DNA from 3 places in the Microbacterium sp. Clip185 genome. Region 1 is predicted to be linked to each of the others. Evidence: predicted binding sites of a transcription regulator. Region 1 holds the regulator's gene; each other region holds the start of a gene.
The links. The regulator HrcA, encoded in region 1, represses chaperone genes, less so after heat shock. The targets are predictions, from matches to a motif close to TTNGCACTCGNNNNNNNCGAGTGCNAA.
Positions count from the first base shown of each region.

Region 2: a site for HrcA is predicted at 8,326-8,352, ahead of groL (chaperonin GroEL). Genes of this name have one in related genera too.
Region 3: a site for HrcA is predicted at 2,662-2,688, ahead of PQV94_RS13310 (Hsp20/alpha crystallin family protein). Genes of this name have one in related genera too.

Region 1 is NZ_CP117996.1:1,417,664-1,427,731, reverse strand. It holds gene PQV94_RS06840 (PhoH family protein) at 1-759, opposite strand, end outside; gene PQV94_RS06835 (HIT domain-containing protein) at 791-1,138, opposite strand; gene PQV94_RS06830 (16S rRNA (uracil(1498)-N(3))-methyltransferase) at 1,162-1,899, opposite strand; gene dnaJ (molecular chaperone DnaJ) at 1,904-3,013, opposite strand; gene hrcA (heat-inducible transcriptional repressor HrcA) at 3,056-4,093, opposite strand; gene PQV94_RS06815 (carboxylesterase/lipase family protein) at 4,195-5,610, shown strand; gene hemW (radical SAM family heme chaperone HemW) at 5,612-6,826, opposite strand; gene PQV94_RS06805 (DUF1990 family protein) at 6,826-7,476, opposite strand; gene lepA (translation elongation factor 4) at 7,528-9,372, opposite strand; gene PQV94_RS06795 (alpha/beta fold hydrolase) at 9,425-10,068, shown strand, end outside.
Region 2 is NZ_CP117996.1:2,318,225-2,328,292, reverse strand. It holds gene PQV94_RS11350 (DUF4032 domain-containing protein) at 1-3, opposite strand, end outside; gene PQV94_RS11345 (ABC transporter ATP-binding protein) at 74-1,177, opposite strand; gene PQV94_RS11340 (DsbA family protein) at 1,388-2,326, shown strand; tRNA gene PQV94_RS11335 (tRNA-Thr) at 2,394-2,466, shown strand; gene PQV94_RS11330 (hypothetical protein) at 2,654-2,995, opposite strand; gene PQV94_RS11325 (DUF7882 family protein) at 2,992-3,318, opposite strand; gene PQV94_RS11320 (MarR family winged helix-turn-helix transcriptional regulator) at 3,415-3,930, shown strand; gene PQV94_RS11315 (DMT family transporter) at 3,973-4,920, shown strand; gene PQV94_RS11310 (nitroreductase family protein) at 4,921-5,460, opposite strand; gene msrB (peptide-methionine (R)-S-oxide reductase MsrB) at 5,457-5,864, opposite strand; gene PQV94_RS11300 (DUF2332 domain-containing protein) at 5,934-6,938, shown strand; gene PQV94_RS11295 (DUF3263 domain-containing protein) at 6,948-7,217, shown strand; gene PQV94_RS11290 (LytR C-terminal domain-containing protein) at 7,264-7,866, shown strand; gene PQV94_RS11285 (cold-shock protein) at 8,002-8,205, shown strand; gene groL (chaperonin GroEL) at 8,389-10,008, shown strand.
Region 3 is NZ_CP117996.1:2,735,135-2,745,202, forward strand. It holds gene PQV94_RS13295 (class I SAM-dependent methyltransferase) at 1-743, opposite strand, end outside; gene PQV94_RS13300 (helix-turn-helix domain-containing protein) at 742-1,602, shown strand; gene PQV94_RS13305 (hypothetical protein) at 1,625-1,933, shown strand; gene PQV94_RS13310 (Hsp20/alpha crystallin family protein) at 2,142-2,579, opposite strand; gene PQV94_RS13315 (hypothetical protein) at 2,739-3,713, shown strand; gene PQV94_RS13320 (long-chain-fatty-acid--CoA ligase) at 3,715-5,430, opposite strand; gene pgl (6-phosphogluconolactonase) at 5,462-6,190, opposite strand; gene PQV94_RS13330 (alpha/beta fold hydrolase) at 6,324-7,142, shown strand; gene PQV94_RS13335 (ArsR/SmtB family transcription factor) at 7,194-7,538, shown strand; gene PQV94_RS13340 (cation transporter) at 7,535-8,185, shown strand; gene PQV94_RS13345 (LysE family translocator) at 8,193-8,825, opposite strand; gene PQV94_RS13350 (nucleotidyltransferase domain-containing protein) at 8,861-9,322, opposite strand; gene PQV94_RS13355 (hypothetical protein) at 9,332-9,481, opposite strand; gene PQV94_RS13360 (TetR/AcrR family transcriptional regulator) at 9,808-10,068, opposite strand, start outside.

The sequences.
Region 1 (10,068 bases):
GCCGGTGACGACCATGCGCGTGCCGAACCCGAGGCGCGTGAGGAACATCTTCATCTGCTCGGGCGTCGTGTTCTGCGCCTCGTCGAGCACGACGAAGGAGTCGTTGAGCGTGCGTCCGCGCATGTAGGCGAGCGGCGCCACCTCGATGGTGCCGCTGGCCATGAGCTTGGGCACGAGTTCGGGGTCGAGCATCTCGTTGAGCGCGTCGTAGAGCGGTCGCAGGTACGGATCGATCTTGTCGGTGAGCGATCCGGGCAGGAACCCGAGACGCTCACCCGCTTCGATCGCCGGCCGGCTGAGGATGATGCGACTGACCTCCTTGCGCTGCAGCGCCTGGACGGCCTTGGCCATCGCCAGGTAGGTCTTGCCGGTTCCGGCAGGACCGATGCCGAACACGATCGTGTTCTCTTCGATCGCATCGACGTAGGCCTTCTGCCCCAGCGTCTTCGGTCGGATGACCTTGCCCCGCGACGACAGGATCGCCTCGCCCATGACCTCCGACGGACGCATCCCGCCGTCCATGTCGAGGATGCGGCGCGACGAGGCGACGTCGGCGGGGCCGAGGTCCTGTCCGCGCCGCGTCATGACCAACAGCTCTTCCACGAGCGCCTTGGCTGCAGCGACGTCGGCCGCAGAGCCGGAGAGAGTGATCTCGTTGCCGCGCACGTGCACGTCGACATCCGGATGCTCGCGCTCGACGACGCGGAGGAGGCGGTCCTGAGGCCCGAGCAACTGCACCATGGCGATGCCGTCGGCCATGAGCTTCTCGACGGCTTCGGGCTGAGACTGCTCAGGCACCGACGCTCCCCTCCGACAGGTCGCCGGCGAGAACGTGGGCGTGCACGTGGAAGACGGTCTGACCCGCACCGGCGCCGGAGTTGAAGACGAGGCGGAAGTCGCCGTCCGCGTGCTTCGCCGCAACCCTGCCCGCGACCTCGACCATCTCGGCCAGCAGATCGGGCTCGCCCGCCGCGAGTGCGACGACATCGCGGTACTCCGCGGTCTTCGGGATCACCAGGAGGTGGATCGGAGCCTGTGGCGCGATGTCACGGATGACGAAGACGCGGTCGGTCTCGTGGAGGATCTCCGCGGGGATCTCGCCCTGCAGGATGCGGGTGAACACGGACGGCTCGCTCATTCCTCCAGTCTATGCGTGCGCGTTCACCACCGACCCAGGAGCGCCTCGATGGCGGCGAGTGCGGCCGGTCCTGCGGTGGAGGTGCGCAGCACTCCTGCGCCGAGGCGCACCGGATGCGCGCCCGCCGCGGCGAAGGTCTCGAGCTCCGCAGCATCGATCCCTCCCTCGGGCCCCACGACGAGCAGGATCTCCGGGGCGTCCCGCAGCTCCTGCATCCTGGCGCTGAGGGACTCGGACGCGCCGGGCTCCAGGACGAGCGTCGGGACGACGGCGGCACGCTGCGCGACCTGTGCGCTCGTGCGCACCTCGCTCACCTCCGGAACCCACGCGCGATGCGCCTGCTTCGCAGCTTCGCGGACGATCTGGGCCCAGCGCGCACGCCCCTTGACCGCCTTGGCGGCATCCCAGCGCGAGACGCTGCGAGCGGCCTGCCACGGCACGACCTCGGCGACACCGAGCTCCGTGGCCGCCTGCACCGCCATTTCGTCGCGGTCGCCCTTCGCCAACGCCTGGACGAGCACGAGCCGGGGTGAGGGGGCCGCCACGTCCTCCCGCTGATGGACCTCCACCGCGACCTCGCGGGGCGCGACGCTCGTGCACGTCCCGGTCGCCCAGACGCCTCGCCCGTCGCCGATCGTGACCTCCTCGCCCACGCGCACCCGGCGCACGGTGGCGGCGTGGTGCGCCTCGGCTCCGGTCAGGGTCACGGTGCGGCCGGGCTGTGCGTCGGACGCGTCGTCGAGGAGGAAGTGCAGTGCCATCGGATCACCCGTTGCGGAAGCGGTCGCGCAGCTTGGCGAACAGCCCCTGCTGGAACTCCGACAGCCGCGGCGCGGGAGCCTTGGTCTTCTTGGCGAACTCCTCGATGAGAGCACGCTCCTTGTGGTCGAGGCGCGTCGGGGTGACCACGTGCACCCCGATCTTCAAGTCGCCGCGCTGGTTGCCGCGCAGCGGCGTGATGCCGCGTCCCTTGATCGTCAGCACGTCGCCGGCCTGGACCCCGGCGCGCAGCTCCAGATCGACCGGGCCGTCGAGAGCCTCGATCCTCGTCGTGGTTCCGAGAATCGCGTCGGGCATCGAGACGTCGAGGGTCGCGAGCAGGTCGTCGCCGTCGCGGCTGAACACCTCGTCGGCCGCCACCGTGATCTCCAGATACAGGTCGCCGTGGGGACCGCCCGCGGGGCCCACTTCTCCGGAGCCCGGAAGCTGCAGCCGCAGGCCGGTCTCGACGCCCGCGGGGATGTCCACCGAGACGGTCCGGCGCGCGCGAACCCGCCCCTGGCCCTGACAGGTCGCGCAGGGGTAGGGGATGGTGGTGCCGTAACCCTGGCACGTCGCGCAGGGCTGGTTGGTGACGACGTTGCCCAGCAGGCTCCGGACAGTGCGCTGCACGTGGCCGCTGCCGTGACAGATGTCGCACGTGACCGGCGAGGTGCCGGGCTGGCAGCAGCCGCCCTCGCACGTCTCGCAGAGCACCGCGGTGTCCACCTCGATGTCGCGGTGTGCGCCGAAGATCACTTCTCGCAGCTCGAGCGTCACGCGCACGAGGGCGTCCTGGCCGCGTTCGGTGCGCGAGCGCGGGCGGACGCGGCCCGCTCCGCCGCCACCGAAGAAGGTGTCGAAGATGTCGCTGAACCCGCCGAAGCCCTGGGCTCCGCCGAATCCACCGCTGTCGCCGCCCATGTCGTATCGACGACGCTGCTCGCTGTCGCTCAGCACGTCGTAGGCGTGCGTGACGAGCTTGAACCTCTCCGCCGCGTCCTCGCCCGGGTTCACATCGGGATGCAGCTGGCGCGCCAGCTTGCGGTACGCCTTCTTGATGTCGTCCTGCGATGCGTCGCGAGGCACCCCGAGTACTTCGTAGTGGTCTGCCACTTCAGCCTTCCCGTCCGCGTCCCGCGGAATCGTGTCGCGCGCTCAACGCGCGCGTTCGTCTTCTTCCAGCAGACGACTCAGATAGTGAGCCACGGCACGGACGGCCGCGAGGTTGCTGGAGTAGTCCATGCGAGTTGGGCCGAGCACGCCCACGCGCGCCTGCCCTCCGGTCGTGTCGTAGTCGCTGGCCACGACCGACGCCTCGACAAGTCCGAACGCCTCGTTCTCGCGCCCGATGGATGCGGCGAGCCCCTGCTCGTCGGCCACCATCTCACCCATCAGACGCAGCAGCGTGACCTGCTCCTCGATCGCTTCCAGAAGCGGGTAGATGCTGCCGCGGAAGTCGCCTTCCGCGCGGGCGAGGTTGGCGCTTCCCGCCATCACCAACCGGTCCTGGCGGAACTCGTCGAGCTCTTCGCCGACCGTGCGAAGCAGCGCGCCGAGGGCACGGTCGGCCCGGCTGTCGGTCAGCGTCTCGGCCAGTGCCTGCGCGACCCGTTGCGTGCCCTCGCGCACCGGTCGCCCGGTGACCAGCACCGACACCTGCGCACGCAGCGTCGCGACATCCGACTCCTCGAGCGGCTCGGGGCCCGCCATCAGACGCTGCGACACCCGGCCGGTATCGGTGACGAGCACGACGACAAGGCGCGACCCGCCGAGGTGGACGAGCTCGACATGGGTGATACTCGCCCGCTCGAACGAGGGGTACTGCACGAGAGCGACCTGTCCGGTGAGCTGGGTAAGGGCGCGCACCGTGCGTCCGAGCATGTCGTCCAGATCTGCCGGAGCTCCGAGGAATGCCGTGATCGCCGAGCGCTGGGCGCTCGTGAGCGGGCGCAGCTCGGCGAGGTGGTTCACGAAGACGCGGTAGCCCTTGTCTGTGGGCACCCGGCCGGACGAGGTGTGGGGTGCGGTGATGAGCTCCTCGTCCTCGAGCAGCGCCATGTCGTTGCGGATCGTCGCAGCGGACACGCCGAACGAGTGACGTTCGACGATCGACTTGCTGCCGACGGGTTCACGCGTCTCGACGTAGTCCTGGACGATCGCCCGAAGCACGTCGAGTCCCCGATCGCTGACCATGCGCACTCCCTCCTGGCACTCGAGGTCTGGGAGTGCCAATTCTAGCGCGCTCGGGCCGCGAGTCTCCGGAAGCCGCCCGTAGACTCGCGAGAGGAGGTCGTATGTCGCATCCTGTCGTCCACACCGAGGCCGGAGCCGTTTCCGGGACCCGCACCGAGGGGATCGAGCGTTACCTCGCCATCCCGTATGCCGAGCCTCCTGTCGGCTCGCGCAGATTCGCCCTGCCCGAGCCGGTCGCGGAGTGGGAAGGCGTTCGCGAGGCCACGGGCTTCGGCCCCACGTCGCCGCAGTCGCCGTACCCTGGTGAGATCGGCAAGCTCCTCCCGTCGACGATCATCCCCGGCGACGACATCCTGACCGTCAATGTGTGGCGGCCCGAGCAGGCGGACGGCGCCGCCGTCATGCTCTGGTTCCACGGTGGAGCGCTCGAGCGCGGCACCGCGGCGATCAGCACCTACGACGGCACCCCCTTCGCACGCGACGGCGTCGTCTTCGTCTCGGCGAACTACCGGTTGGGAGCGGAAGGGTTCTCGGTCCTGCCCGACGCGCCGCGCAACATCGGGCTCGCCGACGCCGCCGAGGCATTGCGGTGGACCCACCGCAACATCGCGCGCTTCGGCGGCGACCCCTCTCGGATCACGATCTTTGGCGAGTCCGCCGGCGGTGCCGTGGTGGCAGCACTCCTGGCCCGCGAGGATCTGCGTCCCTTTCTCGCGGGCGCGATCATCGAGTCAGGACCCCTGGACGCCGCGACGACCGAGCGCGCCGCGCGTCCCGCCCGAGACATCGCCCGCCGGCTCGGAGTCCCCGCCACCGCGGAGGCCTTCCGTCGGATCCCGCCGCAGCGACTCGTCGCGGCCAGGGATGAACTGACCGCGAACTCGACGCTCATCAAGGCCGCCCCGGGCTTCAACGCGACCATCGATCCGACGACCCTGCCGGAGAATCCCCGGCGCGCACTCATCGGCGCCGACGTTCCGGTGGTCATCGGCACGAACACCGACGAGTACCGCCTCTGGGACACTCCCGCCGCCTTCGCCAAACTCTCGCGCGGCACGTACGCGCTGCTCGCTCTGGCGAAGCGCCTGCCCCGCGGCGTGTGGCGCGCCTACCGTGAGGCATTCCCTGCCGCCTCCCCGGGCGAGATCATCGGACAGGTCCTGACGGATCTGGTCGTGCGCCAACCGGCAGTCGAGATCGCGCGCGGGCGCACGGCCCCGACCTTCGTCTACGAGTTCGCCTGGCCGAGTCCCGTGCGCGACCTCCGCGCTGCTCACGCCCTGGAGATCGGCTTCGTCTTCGACGCGCTGGGAGACGAAGGCGCGGTCACGATGGCCGGGACCGATGCCCCGCAAGAGCTGGCGACACGGATGCACGGCGACTGGATACGTTTCGCCGAGACCGGCGACCCGGGCTGGCCCGCGTTCCGCGACGGTTCGCTCGTGCGCCGCTACGACAGCGTGACGCACGATGTGGCGCTGCCGCGCGCGGCGGCGCTCGCGGCGCTGACCCACTGACTCAGTCGGTCAGCTCGCGCACGACCGCATCGGCGAGCAGCCGGCCGCGGCGCGTCAGCACGATGCGTCCACGCAGTGCTGACGCCCCCTCCACGAGACCGTCGGCGATGAGCCCGGCTACGGCGCTGCGTCGGTCGCTCGGAACCACCTCGATCGGCAGCCCCTCACGGATGCGGGACTCCAGGAGGATCCGCTCGAGCGTGCGGGCCTCCTGGTCGGGGACCTCCCTGGCCGCCGCCGGCGACGCACCCAGCGACAGCCTCTGAGCGTAGGCGGCAGGGTGCTTGACGTTCCACCAGCGAACGCCGGCGATGTGGCTGTGAGCGCCCGGTCCGAACCCCCACCAGTCGGTGCCGCGCCAATATGCGAGATTGTGGCGTGAGCGGTGCTCGGCGCCGCGCGCCCAGTTCGAGACCTCATACCAGTCGAAGCCCGCATCCGCCATCGCATCGTCGACGAGCTCGTACATCTCTGCCTGCAGATCGTCGTCGGGCGCGGGGACCTCGCCGGCGCGGATGCGGCGGGCGAGCTTTGTGCCGTCCTCGATGATGAGCGCGTAGGCGGAGAGATGATCCGGTTCCAGCGCCAAGGCGGCCTCGACCGAGGCGCGCCAATCGGACAGGGACTCCCCCGGTGCGCCGTAGATGAGATCGACGCTCACATCGAGCCCGGCAGCTCGCGCTCCGGCGACGGCTGCGGCCACATTGGCGGGGTCGTGCGTGCGGTCGAGGGCCGCCAGAACGTGCGGAACGGTCGATTGCATCCCGATCGACACGCGCGTCACCCCGGCCTCAGCCAGCTCGGCAAGCGACGCGTGGGTCACGGAATCCGGGTTGGCCTCGACGGTGATCTCGGCGCCCTCTGCGATGCCGAAGCCCTCGCGGACGGCGTGCAGCATGCCGCCCAGCGCCGCCGACGACAGCAGGGTCGGTGTGCCCCCGCCGAAGAAGACCGTCTGGGCCGGGCGTGGGTGGGACGCCAGCACCCGGGTCGCCAGAGCGATCTCACGGCTCAGGTCGTCGGGGTAGTCGTCGCGGCGGTGTCCGCGCAACTCGTCGGCCGTATACGTGTTGAAGTCGCAGTATCCGCAACGCACCCGGCAATACGGCACATGGATGTAGACGCCGAAATCAGTGGTGGGATCCACCGCCGTACCCTCGGGAAGAGCGCCGTCGGCGGGTGCGAGGTCGCCGTCGGGAAGAACAGATGGTGTCATCAGGCGGGGGTCGTGTACATGGGCGAGATCGCACGCAGGTACCGGCCGAAGAGCTCGCGGCGGCGGCGGCGCACGAGCGCGGGAACCAGACGATACAGCGGCGAGACCGGGCGGTCGAAGGCGCGGACGGTGAACCACACCTCGTCATCGCCGCGCCATTCGATCATGAACGATTCCTCGCCGCTGACGACCGAGTCACGCACCGTGCCCAGGGCGAAACCGATGCGTCGCTTCTCCTCGACCACGAAGATCACGCGCAGCTCCGCATCGACGCGGTAGCCGCCGACGCGCCCGCGCACGTGCACCGATGAACCGGCGGCCACATACGGCGTTCCGTCGGCGTCGAAGCGCTGGTCGGCGTCGAGGCGACTGGGCGCGATCGGCTGCCCCTCGTCGTCGAACGAGACTCCCGAGTAGCTCGGGTCGGATGCGGGGCGCACCTCTGCGATCGAGATGCCGCCGTCGCGAAGCGCCCGCCACGACAGGAGCGCGTCGCCCGCAGAGCGGAAGCGCTCCTCACCACTGCCGAGCTTCCACGACTCCTGGGCGGGAATGCTCTTCTCCGGCGGGTACTGGAGGAGGTCGGAAGCCTGCGTCGCCCCGACGGCGGCGTAGTCGACGGTCTCGTCCCGGAAGGTCCCACGGCGCATGGTCTCCAGCGTACCGAGCCGGCCTGGACGCATGATCCGAATGTGAATCCCCTACTTCTTCGTCTCGACGTCGCCCGACAGCGCGGCGATGAACGCCTCCTGGGGAACCTCGACGCGCCCGACCATCTTCATGCGCTTCTTGCCCTCCTTCTGCTTCTCGAGGAGCTTGCGCTTACGCGTGATGTCACCGCCGTAGCACTTGGCGAGCACGTCCTTGCGGATGGCCCGGATGTTCTCGCGGGCGATGATCCGCGCGCCGATGGCGGCCTGGATCGGAACCTCGAACTGCTGGCGAGGGATGAGCTTGCGCAGCCGCTCGGTCATCATGGTGCCGTAGGCGTAGGCCTTCTCACGGTGCACGATCGAGCTGAAGGCGTCGACCTTCTCGCCCTGCAGGAGGATGTCGACCTTCACGAGGTCGGCGGTCTGGGATCCTGCGGGTTCGTAGTCGAGGCTCGCGTAGCCCTGCGTGCGGCTCTTGAGGTGGTCGAAGAAGTCGAACACGATCTCGCCGAGCGGCATGTTGTAGCGCAGCTCGACGCGGTCCTCGCTGAGATAGTCCATTCCCAGCAGCGTGCCCCGGCGCGACTGGCACAGCTCCATGACGGTGCCGACGTAGTCCTTGGGCAGCAGGATGCCGACCTTGACGACGGGCTCGGACACCTCCGCCACGCGGCCGTCCGGGTACTCGCTCGGGTTGGTGACGGTGACCGTCTCGCCCGTGTCGGTCATGACCTCGTACGTCACCGAGGGGGCGGTCGTGATCAGGTCGAGGCCGAATTCGCGCGAGAGCCGCTCGGTGATGATCTCGAGGTGCAGGAGCCCCAGGAACCCGCAGCGGAAGCCGAAGCCGAGGGCGACCGAGGTCTCCGGCTCGTACTGCAGCGACGCGTCGGAGAGCTTCAGCTTGTCGAGCGCCTCGCGCAGCTCCGCGTAGTCGCTGCCGTCGATCGGGTAGATACCCGAGAAGACCATGGGCTTCGGGTCGGTGTAGCCGGGCAGCGCGTCGGTGGCGGGCTTGCGGTGGTTCGTGATCGTGTCGCCGACCTTCGACTGGCGCACGTCCTTCACCCCCGTGATGAGATAGCCCACCTCACCCACGCCGAGCCCCTTGGTGGGGACGGGCTCGGGGCTGGACACGCCGATCTCGAGCAGTTCGTGGGTGGCCTTGGTGGACATCATCTGGATCCGCTCGCGCGGCTCGAGCTTGCCGTCGACCATGCGGACGTACGTCACCACACCGCGGTACGCGTCGTAGACGGAGTCGAAGATCATCGCGCGCGCGGGCGCCGCGGGATCTCCGACGGGCGCGGGGATGCGTTCGACGATCCGATCCAGCAGACCCTCGACGCCCATGCCCGTCTTGCCACTCACGCGCAGCACGTCTTCGGGGTCGCCGCCGATGAGTCCCGCGAGTTCGGCGGCGTACTTCTCGGGATCCGCTGCCGGCAGGTCGATCTTGTTCAGCACCGGGATGATCGTGAGGTCGTTCTCCAGCGCGAGATACAGATTGGCGAGGGTCTGTGCCTCGATGCCCTGCGCTGCGTCGACCAGGAGAATGGCGCCCTCGCACGCGGCGAGCGATCGGCTCACCTCGTAGGTGAAGTCGACGTGGCCGGGCGTGTCGATCATGTTGAGCGCGTACGTGCCGTTCGCGTCCGACCACGGCATCCGCACGGCCTGGCTCTTGATCGTGATGCCGCGCTCGCGCTCGATGTCCATCCGGTCGAGGTACTGCGCACGCATGTCGCGGTCGGCGACGACGCCGGTGATCTGCAGCATCCGGTCGGCCAGCGTCGACTTTCCGTGGTCGATGTGGGCGATGATGCAGAAGTTGCGGATCAGCTCGGGCGGAGTCGCGGACGGCTGCAGGGGCTTGAGGGCGCGCGGTGACATGTTCCGTCGATTCTACGGTGAGCGGCTACCCGCCCGAGCCTAGGCTGGTGCGATGACGGTGCAGGTGGTCCTGGTCCACGGGATCCGCACGTCCGCATCCATGTGGCGCGCGCAGCGGGAGACCCTCGAAGCGACGGGCATCGGCGTGATGGCGGTCGACCTCCCCGGGCACGGTACGCGCATGGCGGAGCCGTTCACCTTGGACGAGGCGTTCGCCACGATCGACCGCGCGGTGCGCGCCTCCGCCGAACGCGGACCCGTTCTCCTGGTCGGCCATTCGATGGGCGGTCTGTTGTGCATCGAGTACGCAGGGCAGGTCGATGGCCCGCCGATCGCCGGGTTCATCGCCGCATCCTGCACGGCGGTGCCGCGCGGGCTGGGACTGCGCACGTATCGCACACTGGCCCGCGGCTTCGATGCGCTCCCCGATCGCGGGATGCGACTGACGCAGTACGTGCTCTCCCGAACCCTCCCCGAGCACACCCGTGCGGACTTCGGCGCGGGCGGTTATGCCCTCGACGCGCAGGACGGGGCGCTCGCCCAGCTCGCGCGGCTCGACGTGTTGGCGGCGCTCGCCCGCATCCGGGTGCCGCTGTGGTTCGTCAATGGGCAGTACGACCAGCTGCGTGTGAGCGAACGCCTCTTCCAGCGCATCGCTCCTCACGCGGAGCTCATCGTGATCCCACGCACGAGCCA
Region 2 (10,068 bases), 900 kb from region 1:
CATGGTGTCCCTCCACATATGTCGCGGCGCGGCGGATCCGGGTGGATCCGCCGCGCCGCGGGGGTCGTTCCGATCAGACCGAAGCGATCGCCTTGTCGTTCAGGCGCTCGCCGCTCTCGAGGTCGAACACGTGCACGTGACCGGGGACGGGGGCGAGGATGACCGTCTCGCCGGCGCTCGGGTGACGACGACCGTCGACGCGCGCCACGATGTCGGTGCGCTTGCCGTTGATCTCGGAGTGGCCGTACAGGTAGCCGTCGGCGCCGAGCTCCTCGATCAGGTCGACGACGACCGACAGGCCCTTGCCGTCGGCGGGAGCGACCTGGATGTCCTCGGGACGCACGCCGATGGTGACCTCGGAGCCGTGAGCCTTGCCGATGGTGTCGGCCTCGACGGGGACCACGAGGTCACCGAAGCGGACGCCGCCCTCGGCCAGGTCGGCCGGGAAGAGGTTCATGGCGGGGGAGCCGATGAAGCCGGCGACGAAGACGTTCTTCGGCTTCTCGTACAGGTCACGCGGGGTGCCGACCTGCTGCAGCAGGCCGTCCTTCAGCACGGCGATGCGGTCGCCCATGGTGAGGGCCTCGGTCTGGTCGTGCGTGACGTAGACCGTGGTGACGCCGAGGCGACGCACCAGCGACGCGATCTGCGTACGCGTCTGCACGCGGAGCTTGGCGTCGAGGTTCGACAGCGGCTCGTCCATGAGGAACACCTGGGGCTGACGCACGATGGCGCGACCCATGGCGACACGCTGACGCTGACCACCCGAGAGGGCCTTCGGCTTGCGGGTCAGGTACTCCTCGAGGTCGAGGAGCTTGGCGGCCTCGAGCACACGCTGGGCGCGCTCTTCCTTGCCGACGCCGGCGATCTTGAGCGCGAAGCCCATGTTCTCGGCGACCGTCATGTGGGGGTAGAGGGCGTAGTTCTGGAACACCATCGCGATGTCGCGGTCCTTCGGCGGGACGTCGGTGACGTCGCGGTCGCCGATGCGGATGCTGCCCGAGTTGACCTCTTCGAGGCCGGCGAGCATGCGCAGCGAGGTGGACTTACCGCAACCGGAGGGGCCGACCAGGACGAGGAACTCGCCGTCTCCGACCTCGAGGTTGAGCTTGTCGACGGCCGGGCGGGTTCCCCCCGGGTACAGACGCGTTGCGTTGTCGAACGTGACAGTTGCCACTGTTTCTTCTCCTTCACCGGCAGGTACGTGCCGGACGATCCGTAGTGATGGATGCGCGGGGGTGACCCGCAACGCCCGCCATCGGGCGCACCTCTCAGTATGGCACGAGCGTCTGGGCATTTCTCAGACAGTCTGGCTAGCATCGGATCGGCCGTTTCCCGGGCGGCCCGACCGGACTCCGCCGGTCCCTACGTTTTCTTCAGAGGTCCTATGTCGAGCGACGACTCATCGAACGTCCCGGCGCCGAGCGACCGCCGCGAGGCGGTGCGCGAGAAGGCGCAGCGAGTGCGGCAGCGCCACGCGCGTGTCGGTCGACTTCGCCTGGCTGCTCTCTCGATCAGCGGTGTGGCGGTCGTCGGTGCCGTGGTCGCCGCTGTGGTGTTCGCGGTGAGTTCCTCGACCTCCGCTCCTCAGCTCCAGCCGAGCGGTGCGGTCGACGGAGGCTTCGCGGTCGCATCCGTCTCGGGTGTGTCGGTGCTCGGCGGCTCGGTGGACGAGCCTGCTCCGTCCGAATCCTCGGCGCCGCAGGGTGACGCGACTCCTACGCCGGTTCCGACCAACCGGTCCTCCGTCGACATCCGCGTGTACGTGGACTACCTCGCCCCCGGGGCGAAGCAGTTCGAGACGGCGAACGCGCCCCAGCTCTCCTCGTGGGTGACGGAGGGGGCAGCGACGCTCTCGTACCACCCCGTCGCCATGCTCACGGCCAAGTCGAACGGCACGAAGTACTCGCTGCGTGCGGCGGGTGCGGCCGCCTGCGTGGCGACCTACTCGCCCGACACGGTTTTCGCGTTCAACCACCAGCTGCTCCTGCAGCAGCCGGAGGCCACATCCGACGGACTGAGCGACGACACGCTCGCCGACGTGGCCCAGGCGGCCGGCGCCTCCGATCCGCGTCAGGTGCGCTCCTGCATCGAGAACGGCGAGTTCATGGCGTGGGCCAAGACCGCGACCGATGCGGCCGTCGCAGGCATCCCGGGTACCGACGGTCTCACCTTGACCAGCACGCCCATGATCTTCGTGAACGGCGAGCTCTACCAGGGTGCGCTGGATGACCCGAAGGAGTTCGCGCAGTTCGTGCTCACCACGGCGAGCGACGCGTACTACCGCACCGCGAGCCCGACTCCCACGCCCACGCCCACGTCGTAATCCCCGCGCAGGGAGCGCATAGACTCGTCCCTGCGCTCGCGAGGGCGTCAGACCGCGAGGCGGTCATGCCGGCTTGGCGCAATTGGTAGCGCACCGTACTTGTAATACGGGGGTTGCAGGTTCAAGTCCTGTAGCCGGCACGGATTGAATCGGGCGTCGACGCGCACGTTGTCATACGGGGGTTGCAGGTTCACGTCCTGTAGCCGGCACTGGAATCACGAGGGCGTCGACGCGCACGTTGTCATACGGGGGTTGCAGGTTCACGTCCTGTAGCCGGCACCGCCGCACCGACACCACCTCGACGGGGGTGACGCGGGTGAGCCGACGTTAGAAGCCGGGAAGCAGGACGCCGGCGGTGACGGCCACGGCGATCGCTGCCAGTCCCGCCCACGTCGCAGCAATGAAGGGCAGGCGCTCACGCGTGCGCAACCGCTGCCGGTTGATCGGGTCGGAGACGACCGTCGTCAGCGACGCCTTGGCGGCTGCGAGGGTGGAGTAGCGCCCCACCGGCGAGGAGAAGCGGTCGAACGCGACGAAGCTACCGTCGTCGTTCCTATCGATGTAGCCGAAGAAGTCACCGTCGCGCTGAGCGACGTACAGTCCGTCGTCGGCCTGATTCCACGTGGTCCGCGATGCGGCGGTGACGAATGGCGCGAGGGTGGTCGTCATGCCGCGCGCCGGCGTGGCTGCTGCTGGGCTGCCGGGACCTCTTCGTCGATGTCCACCGTGAGTCCCGCCGTCGAGCTGGCAGCCTCGGCGAGCGACTGGAGGAATCCGGGGTTGAGCGCCTCGGGCTCGGCGGATGAGAAGACGAACCGCAGCGGAATCGAGGAGTGGATCCACAACGTCTCTCGTCCCGCCGCTGCGCGGAGGTTGATCGTGAACGACTCCTGGCGTCGCAGCTTGGTCGTGGCGACCACTTTGACGTGGGCGAGCAGACGATCGCTCATCTCGATCGGGTCGGTGGCGTTTGCGTAGTAGAGCTTTCCCATGAGGGTGCCTTTCGATCGATGAAGCTTGTTCGATGAGGACATTACTAGGTAGGCTAGCGATATGGCAAACAAACATTTCGCAAATCGTGGGGTGCGATGAGCGACCGCGCGATGTACTGGTACGACGCGAATGACGTGCGCCAGCAAGCCGGCCGGCGCGTGCTCGAAGCGCTGCGCACCTATCGCGCCTCCGAGATGGCGATGCGGCGTCGGACACAGGAGTCCATGGGGATGGGGGAGAACGACCTTCTCGTGCTGCAGTACCTGATGCGCCAGACGAAGCAGGGTAGAGAAGTATCGCCCGTCGACATCGGTCGCTACCTCGGTGTCTCCACACCGTCGGTCACGGGCATTCTCGATCGGCTCGAGCGCAGTGGGCATCTGCGCCGCAAGCCGCACCCCAAGGATCGTCGCCGCCTGCTCGTCGAGACCACCGATCTCGCCCACGTCGAGGTGCGTCGCACGCTCGACGGCATGCACGCGCGGATGATGGCTGCCGTGCGCTCCCTCGACCCGGATGATGCGGCCGCCATCGTCGGGTTTCTTCACGCGATGACCGAAGCGGTGGACGCGGTCGATTCTGCCGTTGCGAGCAGCGCCGCCTCCGCCTGAGCCCGGTCAGTCCGCACCGCACGGTGCACGTAGTCTCGATCGGTGACTTCGCCCCACCCACGACGCCTTCCCCGACCGATCGCCGTGGCCGGTGCCGTTCTCGTCGGCGTGCTGACGGCGACGCAGGCGCAGATCAATGGCGCACTCGGTGCGGCCATCGGCGATGCGTTGACGGCAGCCGCCATCTCGTTCGGATCGGGTTTCGTCATCCTGCTCGCCCTCAGCGCGCTGCTGGCGGGCGGTCGTGCGGGAATCGCCCGCCTGATCGCGGGCGTTCGTGAGCGCCGCATCCCGGTGTGGATGATCCTCGGCGGCGCCGCGGGCGCGTTCACCGTCTTCACGCAGGGACTCGCGGTCGCGGCGATCGGCGTCGCGGCCTTCACCGTCGGCGTGGTCGCGGGCCAGACCGTCAACGGCGTCGTCCTCGATCGGGTCGGCTACGGCCCCGCCGGCGTCGTCGGCGTCACGATAGGACGCCTTGCCGGGGCTCTGCTCGTCGTTGCGGCGGTCGTCGTCTCACTGGTGGGCGAGGGAGCGGCATCCGTTCCCGTCTGGCTGCTCGTGCTTCCCCTGCTCGCGGGAGCGGGAATCGCCTGGCAGCAGGCCACGAACGGGCGGCTGCGCAACGAGGTGGGCAGTCCGCTGACGGCCACACTCGTGAACTTCGCCGGTGGCACCGTGCTCCTGACGGCTGCGGCCGCCGTGCAGCTCGTGCTTGCAGGAACGCGTCGATTGCCGACCGAGCCCTGGCTCTACGTGGGCGGCGCCATCGGCGTCGTCTACATCTTCCTGTCGGCAGCGCTCGTGCGGCACACCGGTGTGTTGCAGCTGGGGCTCGGCTCGGTGGTCGGCCTTCTCGGAGCCTCGGTCGTCATCGATGCGCTCTTTCCCGGCCATGCCGGGCCGCCCATCGAGGTGGCGCTCATCGCCGTGGTCGTCGCCGTCGTCGGCGTCGTCGTGGCGACCGTCCCCCGGTGGCGACGGCGGTGATCAGCGCGGGAGACTGCTGAGGAACGCGGCGCCGTCGACCTGCTTGATCCGCGCCTCACGGGAGAGGCCGGGCTTGCCCCCGACATACAGCCAGCCCAACAGGCGCTCGTTCTTGCTCAGTCCGTGCACCTTGGCGACGGCCTTGCTCCGGGTATAGCTCCCGGTGCGCCAGATGACACCCCAGCCGGCCTCATCGAGAGCAAGGCTCAGCATGTGTGCGACGCCGGACGCGACCGCCTCCTGCTCCCACTCCGGCACCTTGTCCTTCCGGATGCGGGCGACGACCGCGATCAGCAGTGGGGCACGCAGCGGCTTGGTCGACGCTCCGTCTTTCTTCTCCGCCTTGTGGATCGCGCGCCCGAGGCGCTCGCGGTCCTCCCCGCGCAGCTCGATCAGCCGCCACGGCCGCAGCGACGAGTGGTCGGCCACCCGTCCCGCGGCAGCGACCATGTCGACGAGCTCGTCGTGCGTCGGCGCCTCGTCGGTCACTTTCGACCACGATCGGCGCACGCGCATCGCGTCGCGTGCGCCGGTGGTCATTCGCCGGCCTCCGGGGTGAACTCGAGAGCGATCGAGTTCATGCAGTACCGATCGCCGGTGGGCGTGCCGAAGCCATCCGGGAACACGTGGCCCAGGTGGGAGCCGCAGGAGGCGCAGCGCACCTCGGTACGCACCATCCCGTGACTGTTGTCCTCGATCAGCTCCACTGCCTCCGGGCGGACCGACTCGTAGAAGCTCGGCCAGCCGCAGTGCGAATCGAACTTCGTTCCGCTCTGGAACAGCTCGGCACCGCACGCGGCACACGCGTAAAGACCCGCGCGTGACTCATCGAGCAGTTCGCCCGTCCACGCACGCTCCGTCGCGGCCTCACGCAAGACCGCGTACTTGTCCGCTCCGAGCTCCTCGCGCCACTGCTCCTCGGACTTGTTCACTGCGTAGCTCATTCGTCCTCCTTCTGCTCCATTCAACCCGACCGGCGAGGGCACTGTTCCCGTGTGACCGAGAATGAGCGGGTGAGCGAACTCGAGGCCGTCATCGCGCGCTACCGGCGCTTCGCCGAAGAAGAGGCGCCGGGTCGCAGCAGTCTCTACGAGAGGTGGGCGCAGTCGGTGTGGACCACGCCGGAACTCGCCACGGTCCTTGCGCGGATACCGGCGACCCACCGGCAGCCGCCCCTCGTGTTCGCCGTCAGCAGGCTCCTGGGGGCGTCGGAGGCGGAGCATGCGGACTGGGGGGCGTGGGTGCTCGCGCACGCCGACGCCCTCGTATCGGAGTCCGCGGCGCGCTCCGTGCAGACGAACGAGCCCGGGCGCTGCGCGGCGCTGCTTCCCGCGCTCTCGCAGATCGAGGGTCCTATCGCGCTGCTCGAGATCGGCGCCAGTGCCGGCCTGTGCCTCTATCCGGATCGCTACTCCTATCGCTACGACGCGGATGCGGGACGAACACGAAGGCTCGATCCGACCGCCGGCCCCGCTGCGGTCGTCCTCACATCCACGTGGAGTGGTCCGGAGACGGAGCTGCGCATGCCGACGGTCGTGTGGCGGGCGGGCATCGACCTGCATCCGCTCGACGCCCGCTCCGCCGAGGATCGCCGGTGGCTGACGGGGCTTGTGTGGCCGGGGGAGGAGGGGCGCCGGGAGCGTATCGAGGCCGCCCTCGATATCGCTGCCGAGGAGCCGCCGATTCTGCGAGCGGCGGATGCGGCGGCGCAGGGCGTCATCGCGGAGCTTGCGATGGCCGCCCCGCCCGACGCGACCCTCGTGGTCACGACGCCGGGCGTGCTCGCCCATGTTCCCAGGGACGGGCGGCGACGCATCATCGATGCGGCTCGGGCATCAGGACGCTGGATCACGATCGACGCACCGGGATTGCACGACGGTTGGAGCGCGCCGATCGAAGCGGCCGCCTGGCCGAAGGATCGCTTCGCGCTGGCGCTGGATGGCGAGGTGCTCGCCGCGGTCGACCCGTTGGGCGCGGCTGTGGAGTGGCGTCCGGATGCGGCGGGCATGCTCGGTTAGCGTGGCCCTGTGCCCGTGCGCGACTCCGCATCCGACGCTCTGAGCGAGCGGGATACCCAGCTGCTCGCCTTCGAGGCGCGCTGGCTCGCGCACACCGATGCCAAGGAGGAGGCGATCCGCGTCGAGCTCCAGCTCGCACCGGCGCGTTACTACCAGCTGCTGGGGCGACTGGTCGACTCGCAAGCCGCCCTGGCGCACGATCCGCTCCTGGTAGGTCGCCTGCGTCGCATCCGTGACGAGCGTCGGCGTGAGCGCTCGACGGCCCGGCGCGGCGCCTGAGGCCTCGCTCTTCGGGCGGAGCGAGGCGCTCCGGTAGCATCGGGGGGTGTCCCGAACTCCGCAGCCCCGCGACCGCTTCGACGACCTGCCGAACACCTCGGGGCGTGTAGGAGCGCACCGCGCCGAGAACCCGCGCATGCGGGCGGGAGTCGTCACACTGTGGGCGATCGTCGTGACCATCGTCCTCATCGCCGCGGGGATCTTCGGGAGCCTGGTGCTCTCCGGGCGCATCGTGCTGGTGCCCTCGCCGACTCCCACGCCCACGCCGACGCCGGAGGTGACGCCGGTCGTCGACATGTCCTTCTCCGTTCTGGTGCTCAACGCGACGCCGGAGACAGGGCTGGCAACCACCATGAAGGACGAGCTCATCGCGAAGGGCTGGAGTGCAGACCTCGTCAACGCGAGCAGTGCCAGCGCCACCGATTTCGCCCAGACGACGGTCTACTACGCCTTCCCGGGCGACGAGGCGGCAGCGAAGGGGCTCGCCGAACTCATCGGCGGAGCGGACGTCGCCCAGAGCACCACGTACCAGCCGACCGACGACGCCGGCACGGCCGATGTGGACGAGTCACAGGCCAAGCAACTGACGATCGTGATCGGGCTCGATCGCACCGCCGCCGGTGCGCCCAGCCCCACTCCTACCTCCTGAGGCCCGTCGCCGAGGGCCGCGTGTTTCCGCGGCGTAAACAGTTCGCTGCCGCCGTGTCAACTGTGCCGAATCCGTCGCTTCGACGCTGTTTGGGCTGCATACGATGACTGCGTTCTACAGCATCAGGAGACTCGTATGGCCCAGGGCACCGTCAAATGGTTCAACGCCGAGAAGGGGTATGGATTCATCACCTCCGGCGACGGTGAGGACGTCTTCGTCCACTACTCGAACATCGACATGACCGGATTCCGCGTCCTCGAAGAAGGGCAGGCCGTGGAGTTCACGGTCGGCAGCGGACAGAAGGGTCCGCAGGCCGAGTCGGTTCGCATCGTCGCCTGAGACCCCATCGCGTGAGACCCCCGAGCACCCGCGGGTGCCCGGGGGTCTCGCCGTGTGCGCCGTGCACTCGCGGCACCTTCGCGGCGGCTTGCACTCCCCGGGGGCGAGTGCCAGAATGGATTAGCACTCGATATCACTGAGTGCTAAAGACGCAAGCCAACGTCCGGGAGGGACGAGACACACATGGCAAAGATCATCGCTTTCGATGAGGAGGCCCGTCGTGGCCTCGAGCGCGGCCTGAACATCCTGGCCGACGCCGTCAAGGTGACCCTGGGTCCCCGTGGCCGCAACGTCGTCCTCGAGAAGAAGTGGGGCGCACCCACGATCACGAACGACGGTGTCTCCATCGCCAAGGAGATCGAGCTCGACGACCCGTACGAGAAGATCGGCGCGGAGCTCGTCAAGGAGGTCGCGAAGAAGACCGATGACGTCGCCGGTGACGGAACCACGACGGCAACGGTCCTCGCACAGGCGCTCGTGCGCGAGGGGCTGCGCAACGTCGCCGCCGGTGCCGACCCCATCTCGCTCAAGAAGGGCATCGAGAAGGCTGTCGCCGCGGTGACCGAGGCGCTGCTGGCCGACGCCAAGGAGATCGAGTCCAAGGAGCAGATCGCCGCCACCGCGTCGATCTCCGCCGCTGACCCCGCGATCGGTGAGCTCATCGCCGAGGCGATCGACAAGGTCGGCAAGGAGGGCGTGGTCACCGTCGAGGAGTCCAACACCTTCGGCACCGAGCTCGAGCTCACCGAGGGTATGCGCTTCGACAAGGGCTACCTGAACCCCTACTTCGTGACCGACCCGGAGCGTCAGGAAGCGGTCTTCGAAGACCCCTACATCCTGATCGCCAACCAGAAGATCTCGAACATCAAGGATCTCCTGCCGATCGTCGACAAGGTGATCCAGGACGGCAAGGAGCTCCTCATCATCGCCGAGGACGTCGAGGGCGAAGCTCTCGCGACCCTGGTGCTGAACAAGATCCGCGGCATCTTCAAGTCGGCCGCCGTCAAGGCTCCCGGCTTCGGCGACCGCCGCAAGGCCCAGCTGCAGGACATCGCGATCCTCACGGGTGGACAGGTCATCACCGAGGAGGTCGGTCTCAAGCTCGAGAACGCCACCCTCGACCTGCTCGGCCGTGCCCGCAAGGTCATCATCACCAAGGATGAGACCACGATCGTCGAGGGTGCCGGCGACTCCGCTCAGATCGAGGGTCGCGTGACCCAGATCCGTCGCGAGATCGACAACACGGACAGCGACTACGACCGCGAGAAGCTCCAGGAGCGCCTCGCCAAGCTCGCCGGCGGCGTCGCCGTCATCAAGGCGGGCGCGGCCACCGAGGTCGAGCTCAAGGAGCGCAAGCACCGCATCGAGGACGCCGTCCGCAACGCCAAGGCAGCGGTCGAGGAGGGTGTGGTCGCCGGTGGTGGCGTCGCGCTCATCCAGGCCGGCAAGACCGCGTTCCAGGGTCTGACGCTGTCGGGCGACGAGGCGACGGGTGCGAACATCGTCCGTGTCGCCATCGAGGCTCCGCTGAAGCAGATCGCCCTCAACGCCGGTCTCGAGCCCGGTGTCGTCGCCAACAAGGTGGCGGACCTGCCCGTCGGTCACGGTCTGAACGCCGCGACCGGTGAGTACGGCGACCTCTTCGCGCAGGGCATCATCGACCCCGCCAAGGTCACCCGCTCGGCGCTGCAGAACGCCGCGTCGATCGCCGGTCTGTTCCTGACCACCGAGGCCGTCGTCGCCGACAAGCCGGAGAAGGCTGCCGCCGCTCCCGCTGACCCGTCGGGCGGCATGGACTTCTGAGTCCAGACCTCACGAACGGATGCCCCGGCCCCGCAAGGGACCGGGGCATCCGCCGTATCC
Region 3 (10,068 bases), 1.3 Mb from region 1:
TCCGCGCGCGCCCACTCCCGCCACGCCACGGCGATCCGATCGAGCTCTTCGGCATCGGTGTCCGGCCTCGCCTCCAGCTGGCGTGCGAGAGCGGACTGACGGATGCGGTCCGCCCAGAGATTGCCCCACCACATCCGCTCGTCCGCGCTCGCATAGCACCACGTGCTCGACGACGCGCTGATGTCAGTGAGCCCCGCCTTCCGCGCCCAGGAGAGGAGGCGTCGGCCGGCATCCGGTTCACCGCCGTTGGCGCGTGCCGCCGCCTGATACAGCTCCAACCAGCGGTCTAGCTCAGGCAGCTGCGGCCACCACGCGAACCCGGCGAAGTCGGCGTCGCGCACCGCGATGATCCCGCCGGGTCGGGTCACGCGCGCGAGTTCACGCAGGGCCTGTACCGGATCAGCGATGTGCTGGAGCACCTGATGGGCGTGCGTCACGTCGAACGAGTCGTCGTCGAACGGCAGGGCGTGCACGTCGGCGATCCTCACGTCGACGTTCGACACTCCGCGCTCGTCCACGGTCGCGCGCGTCAAAGCCGCCTCGTCCTCTCCGATCTCGGTGGCGGTGACGTGAGCCACGCGTTCCGCGAGATCGACCGTGATCGTGCCCGGGCCGGCCCCCACATCCAACAGTCGGTCGTCGGGCCCGAGGAAGGGCATGAGGTAGGCGGCGGAGTTCTCGGCGGTGCGCCAGCGGTGCGATCGCAGGACGGATTCGTGGTGACCGTGGGTGTAGGTGGACATGCCTCCACATTCCGGCTTCGGGCCGCCCCGGCGGAAGACCGTACTGTTCATAGGAGCGATCCACCCACCCTGCCGAGAGGAGCCGGCCATCACGAACGAACTCGGCGACTTCCTCCGCGCTCGCCGTCAGGACAGGGCGCTCGCACCCGAACACGACTCCCCCGGCGCCAGGCGGACTCCGGGTCTGCGCCGTGAAGAGGTCGCGATCCGCGCCGGGATCAGCGTCGACTACTACGTCCGTCTCGAGCAGGGGCGGGAGTCCCGCCCGAGCGATGCCGTGATCGCCGCTCTCGCCCACGCGCTCGAGCTCTCACCGGATGCAGCGCGGCATCTCCTGCGACTTCGCGATGCGGACGCGGCGCCGACGGAGCCGACCTCCGACACCGATCTCGTCCCACGGATGTCGGCTCTCGTCGCGGCGGTGCGCCCGCAGCCTGCGTACGTGCTCGACAGACTCAGCACGATCGTCGCGGCGAACGAGGAAGGCATGTCGCTGTACGCCGGACTCGCCGAGCTACCGCCGGAGCAGCGCAACACGTGCCGGTACCTGCTGACCGACCCGCGCGCCCGCGAGACGTTCCTCGACTGGGAAGAGCTCGCCCGCGGCGCCGTCGCGCACCTCCGTGCGGCGAACGTCGACCGCCTCGACGATCCTCGGCTGAGCGATCTCGTGCGCGAACTCGGGGCCCAGAGCTCGCAGTTCGCGGCGTGGTGGAGCGGGCATATCGTCGAGCGGCGCCGGGGAGCGACCACCCGCATCCGCGGACTCGACGGTGTCGTCACCGAGCGGAGCTACGAGATCCTCCACCTGCCGGACGACTCCGTGCGCCTGACGATCTGGCTCCCGCCGGCGGCGTGAGCACCCGACCTACACTCGTCCCATGAGTGCGTTCCTCCCCGGCGCCCGCGGCACGCAGCCCTGCCCGGACTGCGGCGCCCAGGTCGCGCAGTCCGACCGATACCCCGAGTATCTCTGCGACGAATGCGAATCGCGCGCTGTGGATGCGGACGGCGCCCGCGTCACCGGATCGAACGCGTCCTTCGGCGGCGGGTTCGTGCTGCACTGGCCGGACGGCGAGCACGAGTCCCTTCCCTGCGCCTCGGCGCGGGTGTGGGTCGACGGACGCGAGTGGGAGTACTCCGAGGCGCGTTTCGGCGGGGTGCTGATCACGCCCGTCCACGACCGCTAACCCGACCGTCGGCTATGCGTCAGCAAAGAATCACGAAAAGGTAACGGGAACCTCTTCCCCTCCGTTATCTCACCGTTATAGAGTGCTCGCACGGTAGTTGTTTTGCTGTGGCAGCTACCGACATGTGATTGCAGGACACTCTTGGTGCAAAGGGACAAGGGCCGGTCGGAAGCCTCTCCGACCGGCCCTTACTGCCGTTCGCGGTGCGTCAGTTCTGCGACTCCGAGACCTGCAGCGCGGGGGCGTCGTCACCCGTGGTGATCTCGACCTTGCGCGGCTTGGCCTTCTCGCTGACGGGGATCGTGACGCTCAGCACGCCGTTGCGGTAGCTCGCCGAGATCTTCTCGGTGTCGAGCCCCTGCCCGAGGCTCAGCTGACGCAGGAAGGTGCCCGAGGTCCGCTCGCGCGTGATCCAGGTGACCCCGTCGCCGGCCGAGAGCGTGCGCTCGGCACGGATGGTCAGCAGCTGACCGTCGATGTCGACATCGACCGAGCCCGGGTCGATGCCTGGCAGGTCGGCGGTGAGGACGTAGTGGTCGCCGTCGCGGTAGAGGTCCATCGGCATCTGCCGGGGGCCGCGCCGTGCGGTGTCGAAGAACGTGTTCGCCATGCGCTCCAGGTCACGGAGCGAGTCGTATGCAGCCATAGTCGTCTCCTCTCGAGCGGGATCGGATGCGGATCCGACCCGTAGTCCCTAAGTTGAGCCCCCTTGACTCAACAATCACAGATTAGCACTCTCATACCGGGAGTGCTAGTTCTCACAGACCCCTCTGAGCGCGCGTCGGCCAGCTCATAGAATCGGCGGGTGAACCGCCCCGCCGAGACGGCGAAGAAGCCGCCTCTGCTGCGGACGATCGCCCTGAATCCACTGATCTGGGCGGCCGCCTGCACGCTGGCGGCGCTGCCCGGATACCTCACCGACGGCGGGTTCTTCTCGTATCTGATGTCGATCATCGCGGGTGCGCTGTGCGGGATCTGGTTCGTGAGCCTCACGGTGCGCATGCCGCACCCCGCCGGCGCCATCGCGCATCTCGTGATGGCCGTTGCCCTCGCGCCGGCCATGTTCGCGGCCATCGAACTCGTGCCGCCGATGCTGGCGCCGGGCGCACCGCGCGCGGTCTACACAGGCGTCCTCTTCGCTCTGCCGCCGGCGGCCGGCTGGGTCTGGATCACGCTCATCAGCCGCGTCACCTCCCTGGTATCGAGAAAGACCCGCGCACAGCCGCGGGTTCCCCTGGCGTGGGAGAACGACGGCGACGCGGTCATCGTCCGTTTCCGTGCGATCCCGATGCGGATGCGGGAACTCACCGCGTGGATGGTCGCCACCATCCTCGCGACGGGAGCGATCGTCACGACGGCACTGATCGTCTTCGGCGACATCGTCGAGCGGCTCGGCCCCCGCCTGCTGATCCTCGCGCTCGGGGTGCTCTTCGCATTCCCGGCCTATCTCGTCGTCACCGCGCTCTTGCGCCGACGTTCGGTCGACGCGAGCGTGCGGGTCTCGCGGGACCGGATGTGGATCACCGCCGGCGAGACGACGCACGCGCTCCGGCTGAGCCAGATCGAGCGGCTGCGATGGGGCATCGGTAGCGACTACGCGCGGCTCGAGGTCACGGCGCCGGGGGTCGATCTGGCTCTGCTGGTGGGCATCGCGAAGCAGGCCAAGGGCATCGCATCCGAGCTTCCTCCGCTGCCGGCGCGAACGCTGCGTCTCGCCGAGACCGAAGGGCTGAAGCAGACCGCCTCGCGGCGCGGCCTCGTGACCCTCTCGCGCGTCTGACTCAGCGGGCCGAGAGGCGCTCGCGGACGACGCGGCGCAGCACCTTGCCGATCTGCGAGCGCGGCAGGTCCTCCACCTGGACGATCCGCTTGGGCACCTTGTACGTCGTCACGTGCGTGCGCGCGAAGTCCCGCAGCGCGGCCGCGTCGAAGACCGCCCCTTCTCGGACGACGATCGCGGCCACCACATCCTCACCGCCGGAGGGACGGGGGATGCCGACAACGGCCGCTTCGGCCACATCCGGATGCAGCAGGAGCACCTGTTCGACCTCGGTCGGGCTGACGTTGAAGCCTCCGGTGATGATCAGTTCTTTCACGCGGTCGATCACCGTGACGAAGCCGTCCTCGCTCACCGTCACGATGTCGCCGGTGCGCAGCCAGCCTCCGGGAAGGAGCACGGCCGCGGTCTCGTCCGGCTGCTGCCAGTAGCCCTGGAACACCTGCGGGCCGCGGATGAGCAGCTCGCCCGCCTCTCCGGCGGCCCGGTCGACGCGCGGATCGTCGGGATCGACGACCCGGATCTCGGTGCTCGGGAACGGGACGCCCACGGTGCCGGGGCGCCGCGAGGGCCCGATCGGGTTGCCGAGCGCGACCGGCGAGGTCTCGGTCATGCCGTACCCCTCCACGAGAAGCCCGCCCGTCGCCTCCTCCCAGCGCGTCACCGTCGGCACCGGGAGGCTCGTCGCCCCGGAGATGGCGAAGCGGATGCTGGAGAGATCGACGCCCTTGCGGGTACTCGCCCGCGAGAGGGCGTCGTAGATCGGCGGCACGGCGGGCAGGAACGTGGGCTTCGATTTCGCGGATGCGGCGATGACCGCATCCACGTCGAACTTCGGGAAGAGCACGACGCGCGCACCCAGCGAGATCGCGAACGTGAGGCAGAGGGTGAGCCCGTACGCGTGGAACAGCGGCAGCACGGCGTAGAACACCTCGCCGCCTTCCGTGAGCCCTGGAACCCACGCGCGCCCCTGCGCAGCGTTGGAGCGAAGGTTGCGGTGCGAGAGGATCGCGGCCTTGGGCATGCCCGTCGTGCCGCTGGTCAGCTGCAGCAGTGCGGTGTCGTCCAGACGCGGCTTCGGCCACTTGCGCGGGAGCTTGCGCACGCGCACGAAATCGGACCACTCGAGCAGGCCGCGGGCACGCGGGCGGGTGGTCATGGCCTCGCGCGTCTCGCGAGCTTTGGCCACCGGGAGCCGCAGTGCCAGACGCTTGCCGAGGGGAAGTGCGTCCGGCACACGCACGGAGACGATGGCCGAGGGCGCGACATCCTCGGGGAACTCGGCGACGGTGTCCGCGACCTTGTCCCAGACGATGGCGACCACCGCGCCGTGCACCTCGAACTGGTGGCGCAGCTCACGCGGAGTGTAGAGCGGGTTGTGCTCCACGACGATCGCCCCGATGCGCAGCGCCGCGTAGAACGCGACCACGTGCTGCGGACAGTTCGGCAGGATGAGCGCGACCCGGTCTCCGGCCTGCACACCCAGCTTGCGCAGCGCGTTGGCAGCGCGTGAGACCTGCTCCCCCAACTCGGCGTATGTCGTCTCGGCACCGTAGAACTCCAGCGCGACCCGTTCGCCGTAGCGCGCGACGGACGCGTCGAGAAGGTCGACGAGCGTCTCGGTGACGGGTTCGATCTCCGCCGGCACGCCGTCGGCGTAGGAAGCGATCCAGGGGCGGGCCTCGAGCGGCGAGCCGGCGGTCGTCGCGTCCGTGGTCATCACGATCCTCCTCGTGGGCGAGACGGGCGGCTCAGCCGGCCGCTGCCTCGTCGAACAGCCACTGCACCGATCCGCCGGCGGCGGTGACGTGGGCTGCGACGACCGCGATCGGCAGCTTCCCCTCCGCGAGCGCTTCTGCCAGCGCATCCTTCTTGCCGGCGCCAGTGGCGAAGACGACCACGCGCTGTGCGCCGTCGAGGGCTTTCAGCGTGAGCGTGATGCGCGTGGGCGGCGGCTTGGGAGAGTTGTGGACGGGGATCACGAGTTCGTCGACCGGGCGGAAGTCGGGGTGGCCGGGGAAGAGCGACAGGGTGTGACCGTCTTCTCCGACGCCGAGCCAGACCAGGTCCAGGCGGGGAGCACCCTCATCCGTCTTCGGCAGCGCCGCGATCGCCGCGGCGTACCGGCGCGCTGATTCGTCCTCGTCGACCTCGGTATCCGGACGCAGCTGCACCATGGTGTCGAAGCCGGGCTTCTCGAGGAGCGCGGGGGCGATCGTCCCCCAGTTCGACTGCGGGTCGCTGATGGGCACCGAGCGCTCGTCGCCGATCAGAACCGTGACCTTCGACCAATCGATCGCGTCCGCATCCTGGGCCGCGAGGATCGCGTAGGCCGCCATGGGCGAGCTGCCTCCGGCGAGCACCCACACGGCGCTGCCGTGCGCGTCGATCGCGGCGCCGAGCGTACGGACCGCGTCACGGGCCGCCTCGGCGGCAACGTCCGCAGCCTGCGGGAGGGTGGTGATCGAACCGTAGGTCACGCTGAACTTCTCTCGTCTCGGATGAGGTCGGATGAGCGGGTGGCGCCGGCAGTCGCGGCGAGCAGCCTCGCCCTCCTCGATTCAACCCCAGGTCGTATGCGATCAGGTGCATGGCAGCTGGGAAACTGGCCCCGTGGAACTCCATCTCGGCTCCCTGCCCGTCGCCCTCACCCCGCTCGGTTCGGCGGAGGGCCGCCCGGCCCTGGTCATCCCCGGCGGACCGTGCCGACCACCCGAGTACCTCACCGACTTCGCCGGCATCGGCGACCTCCATCCCCTCGTCGTCCTCCACCCGCGCGGCACGCCCGCATCGGGTGGCCTCTCCCGAGGCTGGTGGACGGACGCCGAGGACGTCGTAGCGGCGATCGACGCGCTCGGCCTCGACGTGGTCGACATCGTCGGCCACTCGGCGGGCACGCGCCTCGCGCTCGCGGTCGCGACCCGGTTCCCCGACCGCGTCCGTTCCCTCGCGCTGGTGACACCTCCCGCGACCTGGCTGACCGGCACCGCGTACGACGGCGACGACCTTGTCGCGCTCCGAGAGGACGCCGAGGGCATCGCGGGGTACGCGTCGATCCTGAACGACGAGCCCGAGACCCAGGAAGCGTTCGAGGAGGTGTTCCACCGGCAGGCGCCCGCCACCTACGCACGATGGACGGCGACCGAGGAGGCGCACGCGAGCATCGGGCGGATGAGTCTGGCAGCGGCGGAGGCCTGGTTCCAAGACATCCCCGCCGATGCCGTCGAGCTCATCCGCACCGCATCTCTGCCACCCACGCTCGTCGTCGGCGGAGACGTCGACCTGCTCACGGGCCGGCGACCCGTTGCGGAGTATGCCGCGACGCTGGGTGCCCGCCTCGCCATGATCAGCGATTGCGGCCACTACCCGTGGGTGGAGAAGCCGGCGGAGTTCCGCCGCATCCTCGATGAGTGGCTCAACACAGGGGGCTGATCACGTCGAAGTCATCCCCGATAGTTCATGATTCCGTGTACTATCCAACACATGACCACCGTGCTCAACCGCGCCACCGCGACGCACACCGCGGCTCTGGCGCGACTCGGACACGCCCTCTCGGACCCGACCCGCGCAGGTGTCCTCCTGGCCCTCCGCGAGGCCCCGGCGTACCCGTCCGACCTCGCCGACGCCCTCGGAGTCTCGCGCCAGGTCATGTCGAACCAGCTCGCGTGCCTGCGCGGATGCGGCCTGGTCGAAGCGATCCCTGAAGGGCGTCGCACCTGGTACCGCCTCGCCGACAGCCACCTCGCTCCCGCCCTGGACGAGCTGCTGAAGGTCGTCCTCTATGTCGAACCGGGCTGCTGCGCCGGCGAGACCTGTCGGTGCGCATGAGCACACCCGCGACTCCGAGCACGGGGCGCCTGCGCGTGCTGCAGCGCCGCATCCGCTGGATCGTGACCGCGACGATCGCCTACAACGTGGTCGAAGCGACCGTCGCTCTCGCGGCCGGCGCCGCCGCATCCTCCGCAGCTCTCGTGGCGTTCGGCCTGGACTCGACGATCGAGGTGCTCTCCGCGGCGGCGGTCGCGTGGCAGTTCACCCGCCGCGACCCCGAGCGCTGGGAGCGCGGCACGCTTCGCGTGATCGCCGTCGCGTTCTTCGCGCTCGCGATGTACGTCGTCGCGTCGTCGGCGTGGGCGCTGACGACGCGCGTCGAAGCGGAGCACTCCCTCATCGGCATCATCCTCACGGCTCTGAGCGTGGTGATCATGCCGTTCCTCTCGCTCGCCGAGCGACGCGCGGGCCGCGAAGCCGGCTCCGCCACGGCTGTCGCAGACGCCGCCCAGACGCTTCTGTGCACCTATCTCTCGGCAGCCGTCCTGCTCGGACTCGTGCTCAACAGCGCATTCGGATGGTGGTGGGCCGACGCGGTCGCCGGTCTCGTGATCGCCGCGTTCGCGCTTCGAGAGGGTGTCGAGGCGTGGCGAGGCGATGCCTGCGCAACCTCGGTCGGGATGGTGCTCGAGAACGAGCCCTGAGGGGCGGTCAGCTCTTCGAGCCGCTGACCGCGAGCACCCCGCCGAGGCCGATCATCATGACGCCCCCGGCTCCGGAGAGAGTGGAGATGCGGCGCGGCGAACGGGCGAACCAGGCGCGCGCCGTGCCCGCGGCGAGCGCCCACACGCTGTCGCACACCAGGGCGAGCGTCTGGAAGATCAGCCCCAGCAGCAGCAGCTGCATCCACACCGCCCCGGAAGCCGGGTCGACGAATTGCGGGAGGACCGCGACGAAGAACGCGATCGTCTTGGGGTTCGTCAACCCCACGATGAAGCCCTGGCGCAGCAGCGTGAAGGTGGAAACCGGGGCGCGGTCGACGCCGTCCACGCGGGCTCGGCGGTGACGGATCGCCTGAATGCCGAGCCACACGAGGTACCCCGCTCCGGCGATCTTGATGATCGTGAATGCCACGACGGATGAGGCGACGATCGCTCCGACACCGAAGGCGACCGCCACGACCGCGGGCACCGTGCCGAGGGCGTTGCCGACCACGCTGAGAACACCCGCGCGACGCCCGAGCGCGATCGATCGCCCGATCACGAACAGCACGCTCGGGCCCGGGATCACGATGATCACCACCGACGTCACGACGAAGGCGAGGAGGTTCTCGAACGGGATCATGGCCGAACTCTAGCGGTCGGTTGTTTCGGGCGGCGTCAGTGGCTCTGACCGTGGGGGCGCGCCCGCGGGTGGCGTTCAACCACCCGCAGCATCGGACTCGCGACGCCCCCGTCGTAGAGGACGAGGTGACCGTCGCCGAGAACCCGCGCCGTGCCAGCGTCGAGCGGCAGCTCAAGCCAGGACTCCGGCGTGAAGTCCAGCTCCACCAGCAGCCCGGATGATGTCCGCAGCCGCACCTCGTGAACCGGACCCCATCGCCGTCGGGCGATCACACGCGCCCGCGGAAACAGCCCACGCGCGTCGGCGCTCTCCGCGGCAACGAGGGGATCGTCGACGATCACGACGAGGTCGAGGTCGCTCGCCATCGTCTCGGTGCCGCGCGCATACGAGCCCACCTGAATCACCGCGTGAACGCCAGGATCGGCACGAGCCCAGACCACGACGCGTTGTGCGGCCGACGCCGCCGCGCGACGCCGGCCCTTCAACCGCACCGGCATGGGATCAGGTCAGTCACGACCGTGGTCGACGACCGCATCCTCGGCCGCGTCCATCGCCGCTTCGCCCTCTTCCTGCGACTCGGATCCCCCCGATGCGGCGGAGTCCTGGGACTTCTTCTCGTCGTGTTCGTCGTGTCCGGTGTTCTCGGCGTTGCTCATCGCGATCTCCCTCGTTCGTTGCGTTCGGATTCGGGACGCCTTCAGTTCACTCCCCCGTAGCGACATGCGCAGGGGGGTTGCGCAGCCCGCACATGGTGCACAACTCGGCCTTCACCGCCCGGGCGGAAGACCCGCGAACCTGGGCTCGAGCTATGCATGAGAAAAGAATCACGAAAAGGTAACGGGAACCTCTTCCCCTCCGTTATCTCACCGTTATAGAGTGCTCGCACGGTAGTTGTTTTGCTGTGGCAGCTACCGACATGTGATTGCAGGACACTCTTGGTGCAAAGGGACAAGGGCCGGTCGGAAGCCTCTCCGACCGGCCCTTACTGCGTCGCGGCGACGCGGGCGAAGCCGCCCGCGAGCACCGCGATGACCGCTTCGACCTGAGCATCATCCCGCGTCGTGAGCCACCACTCCGCGAGCCCGTCCGCTGCCGCGTGGATCGCCGAGACCACCACCTGCGGCGACGCCAGGCTGACGCTTCGCTGCGCGCACCAGAGCTCGAGCCGCTCCGCGATCATCCGCCGGTACGCCTCGGACTCCGCGCGAGCCGCATCCACCAGGGCATCGGACGCCCGGGCGAG